DNA from 4 places in the Neobacillus niacini genome. Region 1 is predicted to be linked to each of the others. Evidence: riboswitches for the same ligand, from Rfam matches in the RefSeq annotation. Region 1 holds a riboswitch; each other region holds the start of a gene.
What was found. Region 1 has a riboswitch for cyclic di-GMP ahead of ACN6MT_RS26630 (ATPase, T2SS/T4P/T4SS family). Riboswitches for the same ligand answer to the same signal wherever they lie in the genome.
Positions count from the first base shown of each region.

Region 2: it holds a riboswitch for cyclic di-GMP, as region 1 does, so the genes downstream of both, fliM (flagellar motor switch protein FliM) here and ACN6MT_RS26630 (ATPase, T2SS/T4P/T4SS family) in region 1, are expected to answer to the same signal.
Region 3: it holds a riboswitch for cyclic di-GMP, as region 1 does, so the genes downstream of both, ACN6MT_RS07945 (DUF3789 domain-containing protein) here and ACN6MT_RS26630 (ATPase, T2SS/T4P/T4SS family) in region 1, are expected to answer to the same signal.
Region 4: it holds a riboswitch for cyclic di-GMP, as region 1 does, so the genes downstream of both, ACN6MT_RS28335 (anti-repressor SinI family protein) here and ACN6MT_RS26630 (ATPase, T2SS/T4P/T4SS family) in region 1, are expected to answer to the same signal.

Region 1 is NZ_CP183883.1:5,418,484-5,423,732, forward strand. It holds gene ACN6MT_RS26610 (aldehyde ferredoxin oxidoreductase family protein) at 1-1,424, shown strand, start outside; gene ACN6MT_RS26615 (hypothetical protein) at 1,481-1,753, opposite strand; gene ACN6MT_RS26620 (ubiquitin-like small modifier protein 1) at 1,755-2,027, opposite strand; gene ACN6MT_RS26625 (YisL family protein) at 2,144-2,503, opposite strand; gene ACN6MT_RS26630 (ATPase, T2SS/T4P/T4SS family) at 2,582-3,190, opposite strand; cyclic di-GMP riboswitch class I at 3,397-3,483, opposite strand; gene ACN6MT_RS26635 (spore germination protein) at 3,713-3,937, shown strand; gene ACN6MT_RS26640 (spore germination protein GerPB) at 3,955-4,197, shown strand; gene gerPC (spore germination protein GerPC) at 4,207-4,827, shown strand; gene ACN6MT_RS26650 (hypothetical protein) at 4,817-4,987, shown strand; gene ACN6MT_RS26655 (spore germination protein GerPE) at 5,002-5,249, shown strand, end outside.
Region 2 is NZ_CP183883.1:1,702,392-1,707,640, forward strand. It holds gene fliD (flagellar filament capping protein FliD) at 1-85, shown strand, start outside; gene ACN6MT_RS08020 (glucosaminidase domain-containing protein) at 89-766, shown strand; gene ACN6MT_RS08025 (flagellar hook-length control protein FliK) at 809-1,846, shown strand; gene ACN6MT_RS08030 (flagellar hook capping FlgD N-terminal domain-containing protein) at 1,860-2,273, shown strand; gene ACN6MT_RS08035 (flagellar hook-basal body complex protein) at 2,290-3,114, shown strand; cyclic di-GMP riboswitch class I at 3,304-3,390, shown strand; gene fliM (flagellar motor switch protein FliM) at 3,505-4,443, shown strand; partial or broken gene fliN (flagellar motor switch protein FliN) at 4,565-4,810, shown strand; gene ACN6MT_RS08050 (hypothetical protein) at 4,833-5,192, shown strand; gene fliS (flagellar export chaperone FliS) at 5,207-5,249, shown strand, end outside.
Region 3 is NZ_CP183883.1:1,684,810-1,690,058, reverse strand. It holds gene ACN6MT_RS07970 (flagellar hook-basal body protein) at 1-490, opposite strand, end outside; gene ACN6MT_RS07965 (YaaR family protein) at 505-942, opposite strand; gene motA (flagellar motor stator protein MotA) at 1,066-1,869, shown strand; gene ACN6MT_RS07955 (flagellar motor protein MotB) at 1,866-2,603, shown strand; gene ACN6MT_RS07950 (C39 family peptidase) at 2,634-3,350, shown strand; cyclic di-GMP riboswitch class I at 3,440-3,523, shown strand; gene ACN6MT_RS07945 (DUF3789 domain-containing protein) at 3,565-3,687, shown strand; gene ACN6MT_RS07940 (carbohydrate kinase family protein) at 3,778-4,725, opposite strand; gene ACN6MT_RS07935 (glycoside hydrolase family 32 protein) at 4,798-5,249, opposite strand, start outside.
Region 4 is NZ_CP183883.1:5,771,798-5,777,046, reverse strand. It holds gene ACN6MT_RS28350 (DNA topoisomerase III) at 1-575, shown strand, start outside; gene hutH (histidine ammonia-lyase) at 1,193-2,710, shown strand; gene ACN6MT_RS28340 (hypothetical protein) at 2,736-2,900, opposite strand; cyclic di-GMP riboswitch class I at 3,511-3,598, shown strand; gene ACN6MT_RS28335 (anti-repressor SinI family protein) at 3,631-3,780, shown strand; gene ACN6MT_RS28330 (helix-turn-helix domain-containing protein) at 3,838-4,167, opposite strand; gene map (type I methionyl aminopeptidase) at 4,374-5,126, shown strand; gene ACN6MT_RS28320 (DUF1128 domain-containing protein) at 5,151-5,249, opposite strand, start outside.

The DNA.
Region 1 (5,249 bases):
CTGACCTTTGGGGCAAAGGTACTAGAGAAACAGTTAAAACGATGCAAGCTAGATATGGAGAACAAGACCTTAGTGTCATGACGATCGGGCAAGCAGGTGAAAACACCGTTAAGTTTGCTTCCTTTATTAACGAACATGATCGCGCTGCTGGACGTGGCGGAACTGCCGCTGTTGCAGGCTATAAAAAATTGAAAGCGGTTGTAATTAAAGCTGCTCAAAAAGGAAATATGCCGCAGCCTAAGTTAGAAACTGAATATAAAGAGGCTAACAAAAAGGCGGTAAAGGCTATTCTTGACGGCGGATTAACAGCCCCAAATAAGGGTGGTCTTTCTGTTTATGGTACAAACGTATTAACCAACATTATCAATGAGGTTGGGGCGCTTCCAACAAAGAATTCACAGTTCACTCATTGGGATGAGGCAGAAAAACATAGTGGTGAATATGTAAACGAGCATTTACTCGTTAAAAATAATACTTGCCATGCATGTCCCGTAGGCTGCAAAATCGAAGTTGAAGTGAAAGATGGAAAGTATAAAACTAGAGTCGAAAGTATTGAGTTTGAATCTGCTTGGTCCTTAGGCTCAAACTGCTTATTAAGTGATGCTGAGGCTATTTCTTATCTGATTGACCGCTGTAATGAGTACGGTCTTGATACCATTGAACTTGGCCACTGCTTCTCTGTTACAATGGAGGCTTATGAAAAAGGATTGATTACAGAAGAGCTCATCTGGGGCGATGCCGATTCGATGATTGACTTAACGCAGAAAATTGCATTCCGTGAAGGCTTTGGCGGCATCCTTGCTGAGGGCCCTGCAAGAGCAACAGCTTCTTGGGGCGCACCAGAACTTTCGATGTCTGTAAAAGGTCAATCAATTCCTGCCTATGACCCTCGTGGTATTCAAGGAATTGGACTTGGTTATGCCACTAGTAACCGTGGAGCCTGCCATTTACGCGGCTATACCGTTGCCAGTGAGATTGCCGGGATTCCTGAGCCAACTGATCGCCTAAAACCAGAAGGAAAAGGTGAGCTATTAAAAATATTCCAAGATATGCTTGCTTTCTCTGATTCTATGAATATTTGCAAGTTTTCCTCATTCTCAGAAAATGCAGAGCATTATGCAGAGCAATACAGCACAATGACTGGAATACCGATGACAGCAGATGATGTGATGAAGGCTGGAGAAAGAATCTATAATCTTGAGCGCTATTATAATAACTTGGCTGGATTCAACAAAGAAGAAGATGATTATCTGCCAAAACGATTTACGGAAGAGCCTGCCTCTGGTAATAGTGCAGGAGAAGTGAGCCGTATGGATATCATGCTTAAAGAGTATTACCAAGTCCGGGGCTGGCAAGATGGAAAGGTCACCGAAGCTAAGCTTCGTGAGCTAGAAATCATCGACCCTGAAAATCAATTGGTTTAAGGAATAATCAAAAGGCTTCTGCATATTTTGCAGAAGCCTTTTGATTGGTTTAGAAATTATCCGCCGATTCTCCTTGTTTTGACCCGGTAATTTTTGATAAGCTCATTAAGCGTCATGTCATCTGAGGCACAAAATCGGATATGAACACTATTGACTTTAAATGTAGAAGTTATCGATAATTCCTCTTCCCTTACGATTTCACCATACCAGTGGTCAGATTTATATATGTAAGGAAATTGATTCGTAATTTGTTTGCCGCCTAACTCTTCAAAATATAATCCGAGGTGCTCTCGTTTGATTCCGCGAAACTCCAATTCCTGCTGCATCATATTAACCACCTGCAACTGGAGGAAAAAGTGCAAATTGATCGGTTTCTTTTACAATGGTCTTAAGACCATCCAAATGAATAATATTTCTTCCGTTAATGAATACATGAACAAATGGAAGAAGCTCTTTTTCAGGCGTAAAAATTTCATCCTTAAGATCAGGGAACATTTCTACCATCTTATTAAGTACATCAATGACCTGTTGCCCTTCCGGACTAACCTCTACCCCAACTCCGCCGCAAATTTGCCGGAGATTTGCAAACACTCTTACCAGCATAACAAACACTCCTCTCCCCTTACTTAAATAGTAAAACTATTTGCACTTCTTGTCATCTTTTTTTGAACTAAAAAAGAGCAGCCGGTAAACCGACAGCTCTTTCTAACAAACTAATCTTATACGTAAAAAATCGACATAGGCAGTTTATCAAATCCTAAATACAATACAAGTAAGAAGGCGATAACGAACTGTATCCACAAAACGGAAGTTTTTCTATTTTGTGCAACCTTGCTAAGGATCATTTCAAATAAACCAATAACCCAAATGCCTACTACGGCTTTTAATATATACAACAAATCAATATTAGACACCATGAATAGAAGTCCAACACCCGTTGCAATGATTAACAGATAAAGAACACGCAGAATCATTTGCACAATTTTAGCGCCCTTTTCTTTCCCGCCTTTTAGTAAAAATATAGCGACAATAAACAAAATTAGGGCTAGTACCCAAGCTGTTACGTGACCATGAATCATTTAATCTTCCTCCTATGTATCAATAGCTTATAGCAACACTATCATACCATAGGCATTGCCAAAATTCCTAAAGAAAAGCTAATAATAAGAACCTTCTAGTGGATTCACAGTAAAAATATCTCTAAGCACAATATTGTCATCCTTGATCCCTTGAACCTCTGCTATCTTAGTAATTTTTCTTTTTCCATCATTTAAGCGTGAAAGGTGGACTATGATATCAATAGTACCAGCGATTTGTTCCCTAATCGCATTGATAGCCAAATTCATCCCTTCAAGATAGGCAATGACTTCCAAACGGTCAATCATATTACGCGGGCTGCTGGAATGTCCTGTTGCAAGAAAACCATCAAGTCCTCTATTTTCTTTCCGAAGTATTTCACGTACATTTTTACCACGAACATCTCCAAGAATATTCCTTTCCTCTCTTGGAATGAAAGTAGAAAGGGCATTGGCAAGGGTTGTTTTACCTGCACCTGTTCCTCCGCTCACTACGATATTTAACCTAGCTCTCACACATGTACAGAGGAAGAGGGCCATTTCTTTTGACATGGTCCCGTTACAAATTAAATCCTGTAAGTCTAGAGGTTTCCAGGAATACTTTCTATTAGCCAGCCTAGCCGAATTGTATAATTTGTGATTAATGCCTTGTCCCTGATGATTTTGTTCGATTTGTTTTAATAGCCCCATAGATTCCACCCACCTTGTTTGTTTTTTGAAAACCAATTTACTCACAAAACTTAAAGAAAATATGAACGAACGGTTAGGCTGGGGGCGATAAACAGATAAAAACAACCCCGCCTTTACCGAAAGGGGGGTTAACAAATGAAGTACAACAATGTACATAGAAAGACCTATGTAAACAATGCTGTTATCTACGAAAAACACCCTGTTCTTTCGGTAACTGGCTGGCGTAGTGCAAATGCACCTTAGCCCCTTTAGCTTTGCGTCACTGATTTTCACCAGTTTTGCCTTTATCGAGAATCAGTGTTTTTACATTTCCGACTGATCTCTTAAATCTATCTTAAGTCCTTTTGCCTTCATCTCATATCCTACTATTTTATCATTTTTCACAAACAAATAGGTATTTGTACCTAATTCTATAATTTTCCCAACCAATTAAGGTTGGATTTACTTTATTTGGGCGATTGAATCACATTACACCAACCCATACATAAGATATTAGGAGAAAAAAGGTAAAGGGTGTTGTTTATGCCAGCGATTGTAGGAGTTGCACAAGTCATATCACTTGGCAGCAGTTCCGTTTTTCATATTGGAGATGTCTACAAAATTATGCCATTTTCATCTGCAAGAACTTTCTCCGGTGCTGGTTCATTTAATACGGGTGAAAGTTTAAATGTTCATAATAATAATTTAAGTAATACGAACACAAACGATTCAGATGGTATTGATCAAGGAATCTTCCTTAATGCTTAAGGAAAGGTTGGTTTTTTATGAATTTTTATATCCAGCAATCCATTCAAATAAACTTTATTAAAATTAGCAGTATAACAAATTCTTCTGTCCTGCAGATTGGCAGTGCTGGAATTATTAAACCTGCCTCATATTTGTATAACACAGGAGGTTTTACAACGCCCGCACCAACTGCAGGAGGTACTCAGACTACGACCGGGCAATCTGGCAGCCCCGCAGTGCCATTATCAGGTACAGGTTCGAGAGAAGAAGATTCAAAGTGAGGTGATGGTATGTACCAGGATTATTCACAACTTCTTCAATGGGTCCAGATGACTTTACAGGCACAGGAAAATAGAATTGCAACTCTTGAACACACCATTCTAAAACTTCAGGAAGAAATAAATCAATTAAAAGATAAGCCAAGTATTCGGGTTGATAAGATTGAATACAAATTCGATCAATTAAAGGTTGAAACTCTTGAAGGAACCTTAAACATTGGACTAAATCCATCCGATTTGGCAAATATTGAAGATTTTGCCGTGGAAAATCAATCCTTAAAAACACCTATGCATCCTAAGGCACAAATGCAGCGTTCTATGAAAATCGAAGAATCTATTTATCAGTATTTAGAAACCGAACTGCCAGTGCTATTTAAGGAAACTCAAAACCAAATAAATGTTAGATTAGATGATTCCTATTTAGCTTTCATTAAACAAGATATCATGAAACAGCTTCCAGCCAGGATTGATTACCATATACAAAATGCTGCAGCCAATGAGCGGAATGGCGAACAATTCTCAGAGGAGAGCATTGTCGAATTACTTAAACAGGAAATTAGAAAAGGAATTTTAATCTTTATTAATCATTTACCAGAGAATGTGAAAGGAATGAATACACAAAATGAACTTTGAGGTATATAATCGAGATCTCCATGTTGATACCATTAGAATAATAGGGGTTGCAAGTTCGTCGCTCGTGATGGTAGGCGACACACAAACTATTCAATTGGCGTCAACTTTTGACACTCCCGCTGAATCACTTATCATCGGGCCGTTTGTCCCACTTTTTTAGGGGTGCTAAAGTTTATGCTCCAGAGATCTTCTGTCGTAAACAGGGTTAATGTGACCTCTGCTTCCTTTGCCTCTATCATTCAGCTTGGAGATTCCCGTATTATTAATGGATTTTCACGTGCCTTGGCTGTTCAAAGGGAAGCTGAAGTTTTTAATACAAAAGAAGGTAATTTTTCAAACTATCCTGTGTTTTCTGAACCAATCCCTTTTTTGCCAATAAATGAGAGTATTACGATATCTACTCATAATTGCCTTCCTATCAT
Region 2 (5,249 bases), 2.3 Mb from region 1:
CCAATTTGCGGCAATGGAGCAAGCAATGTCACGTTTTAATTCACAAAGTTCTTGGTTATATCAGCAAACGGGCGGAGGTATGTAGTCTATGAATATTGGATCTTTGTCTAATAATTGGCTGCTTCACAAAACAATCTTAGATACTTCTCGCCTCGGGCAAAGTAATCTTCCTAATCAATCAGGTCTAACAAATAATCCCTTCGAGCAATTACTGGAACAAGTGTTGCTGCAAACTCAGTTGAATCATAAATCAACTAGCAATCTAGATATCTCGTCTCTACTAACTAGTTTGAATTCGTTGGTCCCTCAGACTGGAGCAGGAGTTCCACAAAGTGAATCTCTTTCTTCTAAAACGACTGGCAGCGAAAATCTTAATGCCCATCTAAAGGGAGTTTTGCACAATACCGGTCACTTTTTTCAAGAGGCTGGTAAAAAATATAACATTGATCCTGCTCTTCTAGCGGCTATCTCCATCCATGAAACGGGTAACGGGTCTTCAAACGCGGCTCGCTTTAAATTTAATGTGGCAGGGATGATGGGGAAAAACGGATTAAAAACTTATCCATCCATTGAAGAAAGCATTTTTGATATGGCTCGAAACCTCCGTCAAAACTATTTAGATAAAGGGAAATTAACCATCGCTCAAATAGGGGCCAAGTATGCACCAATTGGAGCAGCCAATGACCCCACTCAACTTAATAATCACTGGGTAACAGGTGTTCAGCGCTACTTTGATACCTTAACAACAGGGAGTAATTATGCTTAATGGGTATCTCTTAAACAAAGGAAAGTGAGTAGGTGGCAGAACGTGATCCAGCTTTCAGGAATACAAATGAAAAGCATTAATCAAACCGGCAAAAAGGCAGCGAGTGAGGGAGAACAGGCTGCTGGTTTTGAGGCTTTGTTACAACTTATTGGTCAAGTCCAAGAACAGCAAAAGGAAGAAGATACGGTGCCTTTTGGATTTATTAACCCATTGGTACAATCTGCCTCTTTGCAGCAAAATGCATTAACGGATCCTATTCTCCATCAAGTGGGAGAAGGGATGGAAAAATGGTCGATAGAGGTGCAGGCACAAGTTGAGCCAAACATAGAGAATGGCAAACAAACATCAGAAAATCTCCTTTTCCAATCAAACATAAAAAAACTGGTGACAGTTGAAGGACAAACAGGTGAAGTACAACCGGAAGCTGCAACCATCTTTCAAGAGTCAGTAACAGGTGACTTAGTTAAAGAAACAGGGATAGTCACTAATGAGGATTTCCATCAAAAAGAATTACCTGATGTGAACCAAACAGGCAGGAATTCTACAGTGGATGCCTTGACCACGTTTCATTCAACACTGACGAACCAACCGGTCGTTTCCAATGAGAAGGCAGTCCCTGCACAAACTGTACAAGCTAACCAATTTGATCAAGAAATAACGAAGTTTTTACAATCTTCGATACATGTAACAGGATTGGAAGATGGAATCGAGGCTGCGTTTACCCTGGCGCCAAAGCATTTAGGTAAGGTCGATGTCAAGGTTACCATTCAGGAAGGGCAAGTAACGGCTGAATTCCTTACCTCCACTCCTTTAGGGAAGGATTTACTAGAAACACATGTTCAGACATTACGGTCTGCTTTAGAAACACAGGGGCTGCATGTCGCAAAAATCGATATCTCCCAACAGAACATAAACTCTAATTTCATGGGAGCATTCTCACAAAAGGGAGATTCAAATGCAAGACATGGACAGCAAGATTCACGTAAGCGTAACGATCAACAATTAATCCAAACCCAAGATGAATATCGAGATTATACGATTGAAACAGGATGGGTTTCTAAAATAAATACCACGGCTTAAGGGAGGAGCACCATTGACTTCAATCAATACGATCAATTCCTACTCAGCACAAAAAACCAGCACCCAGCCAAAGCAGGAAATGGGAAAAGAAGCATTTTTGAAAATATTAGTTACGCAGCTTCAAAACCAAGACCCAACGCAGCCGCAGAAAGACGGAGAATTCGTGGCACAAATGGCACAGTTAAGCGTATTAGAACAGCTCTCCAACCTGAATAACTCGCTTACAGCCTATTTGGAATCCAGCAATAATTTAAGTCAATATTCTTATGTACTCGGAAATAAAGTCACATGGACAAACCCAGAAACCAATGTACAAGAGAGCGGAACGGTTACCGGGATTAATTATAAAAATAACCAAGTTTACTATAAAATTGGCGATCAAGAAATAGTATCAAGTTCAATACATTCAATGGAAATGAATCAATAAGAGGAGGAACAAAAACATGCTTCGTTCATTAAATTCAGGGGTATCCGGACTAAAAGGTTTTCAAACAAAATTGGATGTCATTGGGAACAATATTGCGAACGTTAATACAGTAGGTTTTAAAAAAGGCCGTGTCGTATTTGAAGATATTTTCAGTCAGACGATTAAAGGGGCAACGGGTCCAACGCAAACTGCAGGAGCGAACCCAGCGCCACTCTCAGGCGGGACAAATCCGATTCAGGTGGGCTTAGGAACAAGAGTTGGCAGCATTGATACTCTTCACACACCTGGAAGTCCAACAACTACGAATATAGGCACAGACCTTTACCTTGATGGTGATGCATTTTTTGTAGTCGAAAATGCCTCACAGAAGCAGTTCTTAACAAGAGCTGGGAATTTCACATTAGACAGCAGTAATAATTTGGTCAATCAGAATGGTATGTTTGTAGTCGGCCAAGATGGCGGAAAAATTACCATCCCAGATCAATACATTACGTTTTCCATTGATGCGAATGGCAGCATTATTGGTGTTAACCCGGATGGAACAAGTGAAGATACCGGTTTGAAAATTGGAACTATAGCAGTTGACAATCCAAAGGGGTTATTGAAAGCCGGTGGTTCGTTGTATTCTTTAACACCAAATGCTGATTCAGCCTCGATTGCAACGCTGCTCACGGAAGGAAGTAATGCACAAGTTATCGCAGGCGCACTCGAAATGTCAAACGTTGATTTATCCGAAGAACTAACTGAAATGATTACCGCCCAGCGTGGATTCCAAGCGAATTCTAAAATAATTACAGTTTCCGATCAAATATTAGAAGAATTGGTAAATTTAAAACGATAATAGATAAAGAGAGAGAATATCATTCGGGATATTTCTCTCTTTTTTTACATATTTTTCAATTTATATAGTGTATTTTGTTAAATTTTCGTAAACATTCGATTATATCCGTCATTTTATGGGGGTATTCTACAAAATATAATTGAAAATTAATAGTTGTAATGTTATGCTTTTTTTGTAATAAATTTAAAAAATTGAAAAAGGCAAACCTGAGGAAACTCAGCGACGCAAAGCTATAGGGGCTAAATTGTAATAACAGTAAGCCAGCCAGTTGCCGAAATATAGATTGTCCTAATCTATTAGTTTATTTAGCTATGGACGAGACTATTCTTCGGAGTAGTCTCGTCTTTTTTTGTTGGTCTTTTTTTACAGTGGAAGGGATTGTGTGATCGAATGGACTATCGTGTGTCAAATTCCCCAATTGGAAGTAACCCTGCAAATTTGAAAGTATATGATTTTAAAAAGGCATTGCGGTTATCGATGGATCAGGTACGGGTACTGACGAGAATCCATGAAAACTTTGCTTACCAGCTTGCATCCTTTATTTCATCTGAGTTACGTTCGTTTGTCCAAGTAGAGGTTACGACAGTTGAGCAAATGCTGTATGAAGAGTTTATTAACCAGCTGCCGGACACTACGATATTAAGTGTGTTTGAATCAGGTGAACAAGGAATCCGAATGGCGATGGACTTAAATCCTGAAATGGCTTTTGTGATGATTGATCGACTTTTAGGCGGGAAAGGAACAGCAGAGGAATGGGGACGTTCTACCTTAACTCCGATTGAAACCAATGTTTTAAAGCGTCTATTAGAGGGAGTCGTTCAAATCCTGCAAAAAGCTTGGAGTGATATTATGGTGCTCCCGATCAAGTTTTTGAACATGGAAACCAATCCCCAGTTTTTGCAATTGGGTATCCCAACGGAAACAGTCATCGTCATCACATTCCAACTAACAGTTGGAAAAGTGGAAGAAACGATACATCTTTGTATTCCATACATATTGTTAGAGCCGTTTATTCCTAAGTTATCCTCCCATAATTGGTACGGACATGGAAAATGGGTAAAAAATAAGGAAGAAAGTGAATTTTTACAAGGACAGATTGAGCATTTAATGGTTCCGGTTATTACGGAATTAGGGCGGGCGACGATTACGATGGAAGAAATCCTTGGTTTAAACGTCGATGATGTCATTCAATTAAACCAATTGGTGGATGAGCCTCTGAAAGTAAATGTAAATGAAGAATTGAAGTTCTTAGCACATCCAGGAACGAAGAAGTCGAGAGTTGCCGTTAAAATTGAGCACTTGATAGAAGGGGAAGGCAAAAATGGTTGAAAAGGGGAAACTCACACAAGATGAAATGGAAGCACTTCTCGGCAGCAGCCAACAGAGTGCAGCCAATGAACACTTTCAGTTTACAGAGCTAGAGTCGGATGATTTTGGGCAAAACGCAAATGAAAAAATGAATTTGGACCTTCTGCTAGATATTCCCTTAGAAATCGTTGTGGAGTTGGGAAGAACAAAAAAAAGAATTAGCGAAGTTCTTGAATTAACCAGTGGGTCGATTGTCGAATTGGACAAGATGGCTGGAGAACCAGTTGATGTGTATGTGAATAACAAGTTGATTGCAAAAGGCGAAGTTGTGGTGATTGAAGAGCACTTCGGAGTTAGAATTAAGGAAATTTGCCAATCTCCTTTATGACAGTCATTAGGGTGAGGGGAAAATGATAGAGGAAAAAGAAACACAGTTGAGGCAATATTTTGAGCTCTCGAAGGCGATATTGAGTGCATTACAACTCGGGGAAGAGGAAAAGGTCCCCCTTTTAATCGAGCAGCGGGAAATCTGTATTTCTGCTATTAATAGGTTAGATAATCAAGCAGGAATGGTTCTTAGCAATGAACGCATTCAAGTACAGCTTAGAGAACTTACTACGCTAGAGAAAGAAATTCAAATCCAAATGCAAAAGACAATGAAAAAACTATCGAATCGTGTACGTCACGCACAAAATGAACAATATCTTAGAAGTCAATATGATGATCGGATCACCGTTTCAAAGGGTGTATTTTATGACAGTAAGAAGTAAGGGGGATCTGACAAATGATCAATCCAAATGAAGTCTACCAACGAAATCAAATCATGA
Region 3 (5,249 bases), 2.3 Mb from region 1:
TCAACTCCTGATCAGATAGGGGCAGACCATTTTTTCCTAAAACCAAATCTCCTGCTGCGGTCGTCAGCTGCCCATTTTCATTGACAGAGAACCTTCCGTTTCGCGTAAATTGGAAACTTCCATCAGCTGTTTGTACGGTAAAAAAGGCAGCTGGTTTGATGTATTCTCCGTTTTCTAAGATGGGTGCTAGTGCTTGGTCGTTAATCGCGACATCAAAAGGCATGTTACTGTCCACTAGACTTCCCTGTGAAAATAGCGGTAAGGTTTCTTGGTTATACACCCCCATGGACAAGGTGCCGATTTTTGGCGATTCCCCCGTAGTTTCTGATTGACGGATACGCTGCAGTAACATGTCTGGAAAAGAACGCAGCGGACTTGAATCCTGTTTAAAACCTGGGGTTTCGACATTCGCCAAATTATTGGTTAGTGCATTTTGTCTTCTCTGCAATGCAATCATCCCGGATGCAGCGGTATCAATTCCTCGAAGCATAATTGTGCTCCTCTCTACATGTATAAATTTACTAATAATCCTTTAATTTCACCGATCGTCTTCAAAAGGTCAACGGAACCAGTTTGTTTTTCCATCACCTGCTCTGAAAGTTTGATTAATTGTTGGTCAATTTGTTTAATTATTTTTAGTCTTTTATCTCTACCATTGGAGTGAAATGACCGATACTCCTCTATGGAGTAACCATTTTGAACGACTTCTTTTAAAAAGTCTTGAATGCTTTGTTTATAGGCTAATAGATCTTTTACGGATTGGGAAGTACTTAACCGGCTGCCGTTTTGATCCAAAACTTTGAGAAGGGTCTGCAAACGATCTTGTGTTAAATGAGATTGTGTTTCTTGAAAAACCTGTTGAAAAGAAGGGGATTCTTTCCCTTTCTCCCGCACTGGAATAAAGCGATCCTGACTGATAGTTTGGCTTTGTTGGATCTTCAAGCGGATACTCCTTTCATGATGGTTACCATTATTTTTCCGAAAAAGAAAACTGTCGAATTTTTCCGGTTCACGTTGAATGTAATTTATTTAAACTAAATTAAAGATAAACTAAAGGAGAATTTTATGTCTAGTATTTTTGGAATTTTATTGGCACTCCTCGCAATTGGATTAGGAATGATTTTAAAGGGCGCACCACTGGCATCGTTGAACAATCCCGCGGCATACCTGATTATTTTTGGCGGGACAGCTGCTGCAGTGCTTATCGCATTTCCGTTTCGAGAAATTAAAAAATTTCCGAAACTATTAAAAATTGCTCTGTTTGAACCAAAGCTTCCTTCAAAAGCAGAACAGGTTGCTAGGTTAATAGAATGTGCGGAAATGGCTAAAAAAGAGGGTTTTCTAGCTTTAGAGGAAATTGCTGAAACAACAGACGATCCTTTTTTTAAAAAGGGGCTCGAAATGATTATTGATGGCTATGACGCGGAGTTCATTGAGGAAGTTTTATTTGATGAAGTCGAAGCAATCGAACAGCGTCATAAAACAGGTGCGCTTATTTTTACACAGGCAGGCACGTATGCTCCGACTCTTGGTGTACTTGGGGCCGTAGTCGGTCTGATTGCTGCACTTGGCTCATTATCCGAAATCGAAAAAATCGGTCACTCGATTTCAGCTGCGTTCATTGCTACCTTACTTGGGATTTTTTCCGGTTATGTACTATGGCATCCATTAGCAAACAAATTAAAGCGACTATCCAAACAAGAACAAGAATTAAAGCTGATTATCATTGAAGGGCTGCTCTCTATCTATCAGGGGGTTTTACCAAGTGCCTTGGAGAAAAAGCTAACGGTTCATATCCCTCCGTCTGAACGCAATAAAGTTGAAAAAGAACTTGAACAAGATGACTATATTGAGGAGAAATCAGCATGAGAAAACGGAAAAGAGCCTTTAACTCTGACCACGAAGACCATGTAGATGAATCCTGGCTAATACCATATGCCGATTTATTAACGTTATTACTGGCGCTATTTATTGTCTTATACGCAGCCAGTACCGTTGACAAGGAAAAATATCAATCGATCATGGAATCCTTTCAATCTGAATTAACCGGGACAAAAATTGAGAGTCAACAAGCAGGTCTATCACCGAACCCTTCCTCTCCTCAACCAGAGATAGGATTGCCAGAGGAAGAAGTATTAGCAGAAACAAATGACAAAGAACTGGATGTATTGCGGCAACAGCTTGAAAGCTACATCCAAAACAATAGCCTAGAGGATATGGTCTCCCTCGAAGAAACAGAAAAGGGAATTGAAGTATCCTTAAAAGATGTGGTGTTATTTGATTCGGGAAGGGCAGATTTAAAGGAACGCTCCTATCAAACTTTAAACGGGCTCGTTGGCTTGATTAATACGGTTCCCAATCCGATTAGTATTGAGGGGCATACGGATAATGTTCCAGCACATAATACAATCTATAAAACGAATTGGGAACTGTCTGCAGCTCGAGCGGCCAGTGTTCTCCACTACTTTGAGTCACAAAACGTTCAAGCCAATCGCATGCAATTTTCAGGTTTCGGAGAATATCAGCCTCTATTTCCAAACGATTCGGATGAAAACCGGCAGTCGAACCGCCGTGTAACGGTTGTGATTTTACGAGGCCGTTAAAAATTTCCTGCTACTAGAGGTGATACAGCTGTGAAAAGGGTTGTTATATACGGTTTCAGTTTAATAGTTTTATGTTTTTCTATATTGGCAGACGTGGGCTCTGGAAGTAACGAAGAGGAAGCAAAGGCAACTCCCTTCACAAAAGTGGTGTTGGCTGAGGAAATCCAATTGGATGTACCGTTACTTAATCAAATGGATGAACCCCAGTTATTTAATGGCTGCGAGGTTACCAGTCTGGCAATGCTGCTGCAATATTGGGGAATTAATGTGACAAAAAATCGACTAGCCGAAGAAATCCCACGGGTTCCTCTTCAATATGGAGATGGTAAAAATGGAAATCCCAATATGGGTTTTGCCGGCAATATGGAAGATGGGCCTGGGTTAGGAGTCTACCATGGACCGATTTTCTATTTGGCGAATACTCATATCCCTAACGATTTAATGGTTCAAAATCTATCAAACTATCCTTTTTCCTCCATTCTGGAAAAGGTTAGCCAGGGTCTGCCTGTTTGGGTGATTACGACAACCAACTTTGCACCCATACAAAGTTTCCAAACATGGTCCACCCCACAAGGGTCGGTTAGGGTTTCGTTTAACATGCACAGCGTCGTCATTACCGGCTACGACCAAAACCATATCTATCTTAACGATCCCTATGGAACAAAAAACAAACAGGTTAATCGAGAAAAGTTTATTGCAGCTTGGGAACAGATGGGTTCACAAGCTATCGTGATTGCACCTAAATAAAATTTTTGGTAAAAGATTAAACTTTTTGTAAGAAATTGCCGATACATGGTAGTATTAAGATGAATTCACCAAAAATAAAAAACATATATCGTACGAAATGGCAAAATGACCGAAAGGTGATGACGCAAAACTAGAGGGGCTAAAGTGATATACAAGGCTAGCCAGTTACCGAATATGAATCCTTCTACGATTATGTAAAGATGGGGGAAAAACAATGTTAACTTTTATTGCAGGTGTAACAATAGGGTCTACCACAATGCTGGTCATCATGAGCCTAATGACAGCATCCAAAAGAGGCGACCAACGAATAGAACTTTCTATATCAAAGGAAAGCTAACATAGCCGGAAAAATAAGGAAAAAGACGATTCGAGGGGGAAGAATCGTCTTTTTGTTATGCTTAGATATAAGTTGCACTATTTAATCACATTAAGGTCGCAAGATATCTTCAATCGTTGGTATGGCAGAAATGGCACCAACCTTGGTACAGACAAATGCACCCACTTTATTACTAAACGAAATAATTTTTTTAAGTGCCTCAAAATCTTCTATTGTTGGATTTTCGTTTGCGAATTGGTATAATGTTGCACCAACGAATGCATCACCAGCACCTGTAGAATCAATGGAAGTTACGTTTATGCTAGGGACAATTTCTTTACTGTGCCCATTAGATAGATAGGTCCCTTCACTGCCTAATGTTACAGCGACTACTGCTGCACCTAATTCATGAAGGAATACTGTGCCTTCAGCCAAATCACTGCTCCCCGTTATAAGTTTTAATTCCTCATCACTCACCTTTACAAAATCAGCTAAAGCGACCCCTTTTTTGGCTAATTCAATAAAGGTTGGAACACTATCTTTCCAAAGATCTTTTCGGTAATTAGGATCAAATGAAATAAACTTTCCTTGTTTCTTTGAATGATTCATTACCTGAAAATAGGTCGATTGAAAAGGGTCATTTAATAAAGCCGTTGCTGAGCCAAAATGATGAATAGCAGCCTCATTTAGCTTTTCAAAATTAAGTTCTTCCTCCACTAGAAAGGCATCAGCTCCTCGGTTAAACACAAAATCTCTTTCACCGTTGGCCTGTAAGGATACAAAAGCCAATGTGGTTGGGTGGAAATCATCAAATACGACCATTGATGTATCTACCTTCACGTCATCCAGTGTCTTTTTTAAAAAATGTCCAAACGGATCATTTCCAACTTTTCCAGAGAATAGTGCGGTCCCGCCTAATTTTGCAATTGTGGCACAAACATTTGCAGGAGCACCCCCTGCTTGCTTTTGAAAATTTTGACCTTCAATTAAATTAATGTCCACATCGGTACAGAAAAAATCGATTAGTAATTCACCAATACATATTATGGATGAACTCATTCTACACACCTTCCCTTTAACAAATAAAACTCTAATCTATTACTGCCGATTAGAGCTCTCATACGTTTAAACCTACCTGCTCCAAATGGAATCAAGTTCCGTTAATTTTATATTAGCAGCGTTAGTTGTTCCTTCATTCGAAAATAAAATGAGCTCTTTGCCTGCCTTATGAGGGAACAGTAAGCTAGTAACCGCAACCTCACCGTCGTTGGCAAACACCTCAATGGAGGAAGTATCTAAAAACAACTGAAGTTTCAATCTTTGATTCGCTAACGTTAATGCTGCTTCCTGCACAGCTGGAAAAGATGTCGAAAAGCTATTATCCCCAGAAAGAGTCCGATCAACAAATAACTTCTCTTCGATGCCATTATAGCCAATTACGGTTTTCTCTTCATCAGAGTGCTGTATGATAATTCCAAATTGACTTGAAGTTACTTTTTCAAATTCAATCGTTAATTCTAGTAATGAATTGTTTACGGGAACCGATACATTACTTCCAGATTCAATCGCAATGTCTGGATATG
Region 4 (5,249 bases), 350 kb from region 1:
TTCACCTTACTTCGAAAGGACGTCAATTGCTGGATTTAGTGCCTGAAGAACTAAAATCTCCTGCATTAACTGCCGAGTGGGAACAGAAGCTTGAACAAATTGCTCATGGAAAGTTGAAAAAAGACGTTTTTATCAGCGAAATGAAAAAGTATACAAAAGAAATTGTTACAGAAATTAAAGCAAGTAATAAAAAGTATAAGCACGATAATATCTCTACAAAAAATTGTCCAGACTGTGGAAAACCTATGCTTGAGGTAAATGGGAAAAAGGGTAAAATGCTTGTTTGCCAAGACCGTGAGTGTGGACATCGCAAAAATGTTTCGCGCGTCACTAATGCGCGCTGCCCGCAATGCAAAAAGAAGCTGGAGCTTCGCGGCGAAGGGGAAGGACAAATTTTCGTTTGTAAATGCGGGCACAGAGAGAAACTAACTGCTTTTGAAGCACGCCGTAAAAAAGAATCTACTGGAAAAGTGGATAAACGTACGGTGCAAAAGTATTTGAAGAACCAAAACAAGGAAGAAGAGCCCATTAATACAGCTTTGGCGGATGCCTTAAAGAAGTTGAATCTGAAGTAAGGAAATTATCCTTTAGAATGAGGCTTTATATACTAATTTGTATATAAAGCCTATATTGTAAAGCGAACTGTTTTCGGGTGAATTCTTATCACTTATCGGTTGGAGATCAAGTTGAACACCTGAGTAATTAAACAGGCGGAGAAATTCCGCTTAATTCGAAATTAGTATAAAAAACGGCTCAATTAGACGGAGAAATTCCGTTTATTGGCTCGGAAAATTCGAAAATGAGGGATTTTACTTGGATTAAGCGGAAAGCCTCCGTTTATATACCCCGATACGGGCCCCATACTGCATTTAACCGGAAAATCTCCGGTTATTTTTATTAGTACCGGTGAACCGTTTTGTCTTCTTATTGTAAACAGCAGCAGCCTTTCCTATATTATCTCACTAAAGTGATATCGTGCTAAAATTCTGACAATTGTATTGACAATCAAGCTTTATATCACATACAATAATTATTAATCTAATAGAATTTTAGAATGGAATGATAATTATGAGGCACCACAAAACAAAATTATATCAAAATATGTTTATAAAAGAGGCTGGACTCCAAATCTAACTGAGATGGAATCCAGCCTCTTTCTTTATTCTAATAAAGTGGTAGAGGAGCGAGAAATATGATTATGCTAACAGGCCAAAGATTAACAATGGACCAAATGAAAGAAGTATTATATCGAAAAGAGAAGGTTTTGGCTTCGGAAAAAAGTATGGAACTTGTAAAAAGGAGCCGTGAAGCCGTAGAGAAGATCGTTTCCGAGCGCAAAGTAGTTTACGGTATTAATACTGGATTTGGAAAGTTTAGTGATGTATTAATCAATAAAGAGCACGTTAGAGATTTACAGCTTAATTTAATTCGCTCACATGCGTGTGGTGTTGGTGAACCTTTTCCGGAAATTGTTTCAAAAGCAATGGTCCTGTTACGTGCTAATGCGCTTTTAAAAGGGTATTCAGGGGTCCGGCCGATCGTCATTGAAAAATTATTAGAGTTGGTTAATAAAGAAATCATCCCAGTTATTCCTCAGCAGGGGTCACTGGGTGCGAGCGGTGATTTGGCTCCTCTCTCCCATTTAGCTTTAGTACTTATTGGAGAAGGGGAGGTCTTTTACAAAGGTAATCGATTGGAATCAATCCACGCGCTTCAAATGGAGGGCATTCTTCCCATAAATTTAGAGGCAAAAGAGGGTCTTGCATTAATTAATGGTACACAGGCAATGACCGCCATGGGAGTTGTTGGCTATCTTGAAGCGGAACAGCTGGCATTTGAAAGTGAACTCATTGCTGCTATGACAATGGAAGGGTTAAATGGAATCATGGATGCATTCGCAGAGGAAGTTCATATAGCAAGGGGTTATCAGCAGCAGATAGATACAGCAGCAAGAATCCGTGGTTACTTAAGTGATAGTTTATTAACCAGCGTTCAAGGAGAATACCGTGTTCAAGATGCTTATTCCTTACGGTGTATTCCACAAGTACACGGGGCATCCTGGCAGGCGCTTGATTATGTAAAAGAAAAATTGGAAATTGAAATGAATGCTGCTACAGACAATCCACTCATATTCGATGATGGGGAAAAGGTTATTTCTGGCGGGAATTTCCATGGGCAGCCAATCGCTTTTGCGATGGACTTTATGAAAATCGCAGTTGCCGAGCTTGCGAATATTTCCGAAAGACGGATTGAGAGATTAGTAAATCCACAGTTGAACGATTTGCCGCCTTTCTTAAGCCCTGAGCCTGGTTTGCAGTCTGGAGCGATGATTATGCAATACGCTGCGGCTTCGTTGGTATCAGAAAATAAAACACTAGCACACCCAGCAAGTGTCGATTCCATTCCATCTTCTGCAAATCAAGAAGACCATGTAAGTATGGGAACGATTGCCTCTAGACATGCCTATCAAATTATTCAAAATGCCCGAAGAGTGCTGGCGATTGAACTAATTTGTGCCATGCAGGCGGTTGAAATTCGCGGAATAGAAAAAATGGCCAGCCAGACCAAGAAGGTGTACGAGAAAGGAAGGGAACTGGTTCCTTCGATAAAGAAGGATCGGATTTATTCTAAAGATATCGAAATGGCTGCGGCAGGTCTAAAAGAATGGAACTTAAGGAAGCTCCTTCAAAAAGCGGATAATGTAAAATAAGTAAAAAAGGCGTGAAATTCACGCCTTATTCTACGTCTTTCGTTTCCACTCTATTCTTAAATGCTTCTTGAACTACAATAAACTCCTCATCCCCAATGGCATCCTTAGAATGTTTTTCAACTAAGTTATCTTTAGGCAAATTTCCAGGATGACCTTTCTTTTTATGGTTAAAATGTTCTCCACGTGCCAAATGAAACACTCCTTTCGTCTTCGAATGTATCATTCCCAAACGAAGGAAATTTATTAGTGAAGATAGAAGGAGAGAGGATTATTTATCTTCTACTTTTTCATCAGACTTTGCAGGCTTGCACATACGATCTAGAAGGTAACCAAAAAACACCATAAAGGCAATTGGAATAGCGTAATTCAACACATGAATGGTTGTCATTGATCTGGATCACCACCATTATTTGAATATTTATAATATTTAGTATATTTTAAAGGTAATAATAGAAGTTGTCAATTGTCACAAAATAGACAAATTTCACTGTATTTTCTTTTGTAGCATTTTAAATAAACTTCATATAGGTACAATAACCTAATTTCGACTGTAAGCACTTCTTTTTTTCAATAAACTTCCATCTGATTAGTTGAAGTTCGAACGTATGGAAAATTTTCAATTGATTTTTTGTAGAAAATTGAATTATTTTGTGTTAAAAAAAGGTTAGAAAAATTGAAATATCTGACAAAAAACAACAATATACTATAAAAGTACTATATATAATAAATAAAGTAATGAGGAATTAGGAATACTTGTCTATTTAATATACTGAATAATCAATGATTTATGTGTAATATGAAACAGAAAAGGGCAAACCTATTGAAAAATTGGGACGCAAAGCCGAGGATCTAAGGTATAACTTTTACTATGATGGCCGGGCTGCCTGGAATACGAATATGTATTTTGGGAGTGAGCGAGAGTGGCAATAGCTGATAGTATCAACAATGGAATGGACGCAGAATGGTTAGCTCTTATTTTAGAAGCAAAGGAGCTAGGAATATCAAAGGAGACAATTCTTAATTTCCTCCATCAGAACGAAGTCAGAGAGGGCGTACTTAAGAATCGCTGATTTACATAAAAAAAAACAAAGCATACTACAAAAAAACAAGTAGTATGCTTTGTTTTATTATTCGTTATTATTTTGACCAATTCGCCACTTATTGAATTCAATAAAATCACGGAATTGTTCCTTTGAAACACCTGATTCCATCGCTTCTTTTACAATGTTCATCCAATCACTATCTAATTCTTCTTTATTAATGTGTTCATTTATTAAATGATCAACAGGAACGTTTAATACAGAAGAAATTTTTTCAAGGAATTGAATAGATGGATTTCTTTGCAGGTTTCTTTCAAGAGAGCTTAAATAAGATTTAGCAACTCCAGCCTGCTCCGCAAGTTCTGATAATGACATCCTTTTTTCTAACCGTAGTTTTTTAACACGATCACCTATCATTGGGCTCACACACCTATTTTTATTATGGCTGTAATAATTTTATCAGAAAAGCTGAGAAAGTTCCATATTAAGAACATGTTATTAGTACAAAAATACCCCTCAATATCGAAAACTTTTTGAAAAAATGTTAGCTTAGCGATAATATTAAAGTGTGTTTCCAATTCTATAAGAATACATAAAAATAATATAAAAAGGTTGGGAAGATCATGATTGTTCTTAAATCACAGCGAGAAATTGAGGCAATGAAAAAAGCAGGGGAAATTCTAGCTTCATGCCATAAAGAAATTGCCAAACGAATAAAACCTGGTATTACAACATGGGAAATTGATGAATTTGTTGATGATTACCTTTTAAAGCATGATGCTACCCCACAGCAAAAGGGATATAAAGGCTATAAATATGCCACTTGTGCGAGCATTAACGACGAAGTATGTCATGGGTTTCCAAGAAAGGAACCATTAAAAGAAGGCGATATCGTGACCATAGATATGGTTGTCAATTATAACGGCGGGTTAGCCGACTCAGCATGGTCATATGCTGTAGGGAATGTCTCTAAGGAAACAGAGCATTTATTAAAGGTTACCAAAGAGGCACTTTATAAAGGAATTGAGCAGTCTGTTCCTGGAAATAGGATTGGGGATATTGGTCATGCTATTCAAACCTATGTAGAAGGGGAGGGTTTATCGGTTGTTCGTGATTTTATTGGTCATGGAATTGGGGCAGTTATTCATGAAAAACCCGATGTACCCCATTACGGGCTGCCTGGAAAAGGGCCAAGAATTAAAGAAGGGATGGTATTTACCATTGAGCCAATGGTTAATATCGGCATGTACCAAACAAAGATGGATAATAATGGATGGACTGCTAGAACGATTGATGGTAAATATTCTGCCCAATATGAACACACCATTGCAATCACCAAGAATGGTCCAATTATTTTAACTGAACAGGAAAAATAAAAAAACAGATCCTAGAGATCTGTTTTACTTATTTTTTCGAAGGCTTCCTAATTCCTCGACCAACGCTTGCATTTCGTTAGGGCTAAAAGAAGGTTTTTTCATAACCATCTCGTAAATTTCCTT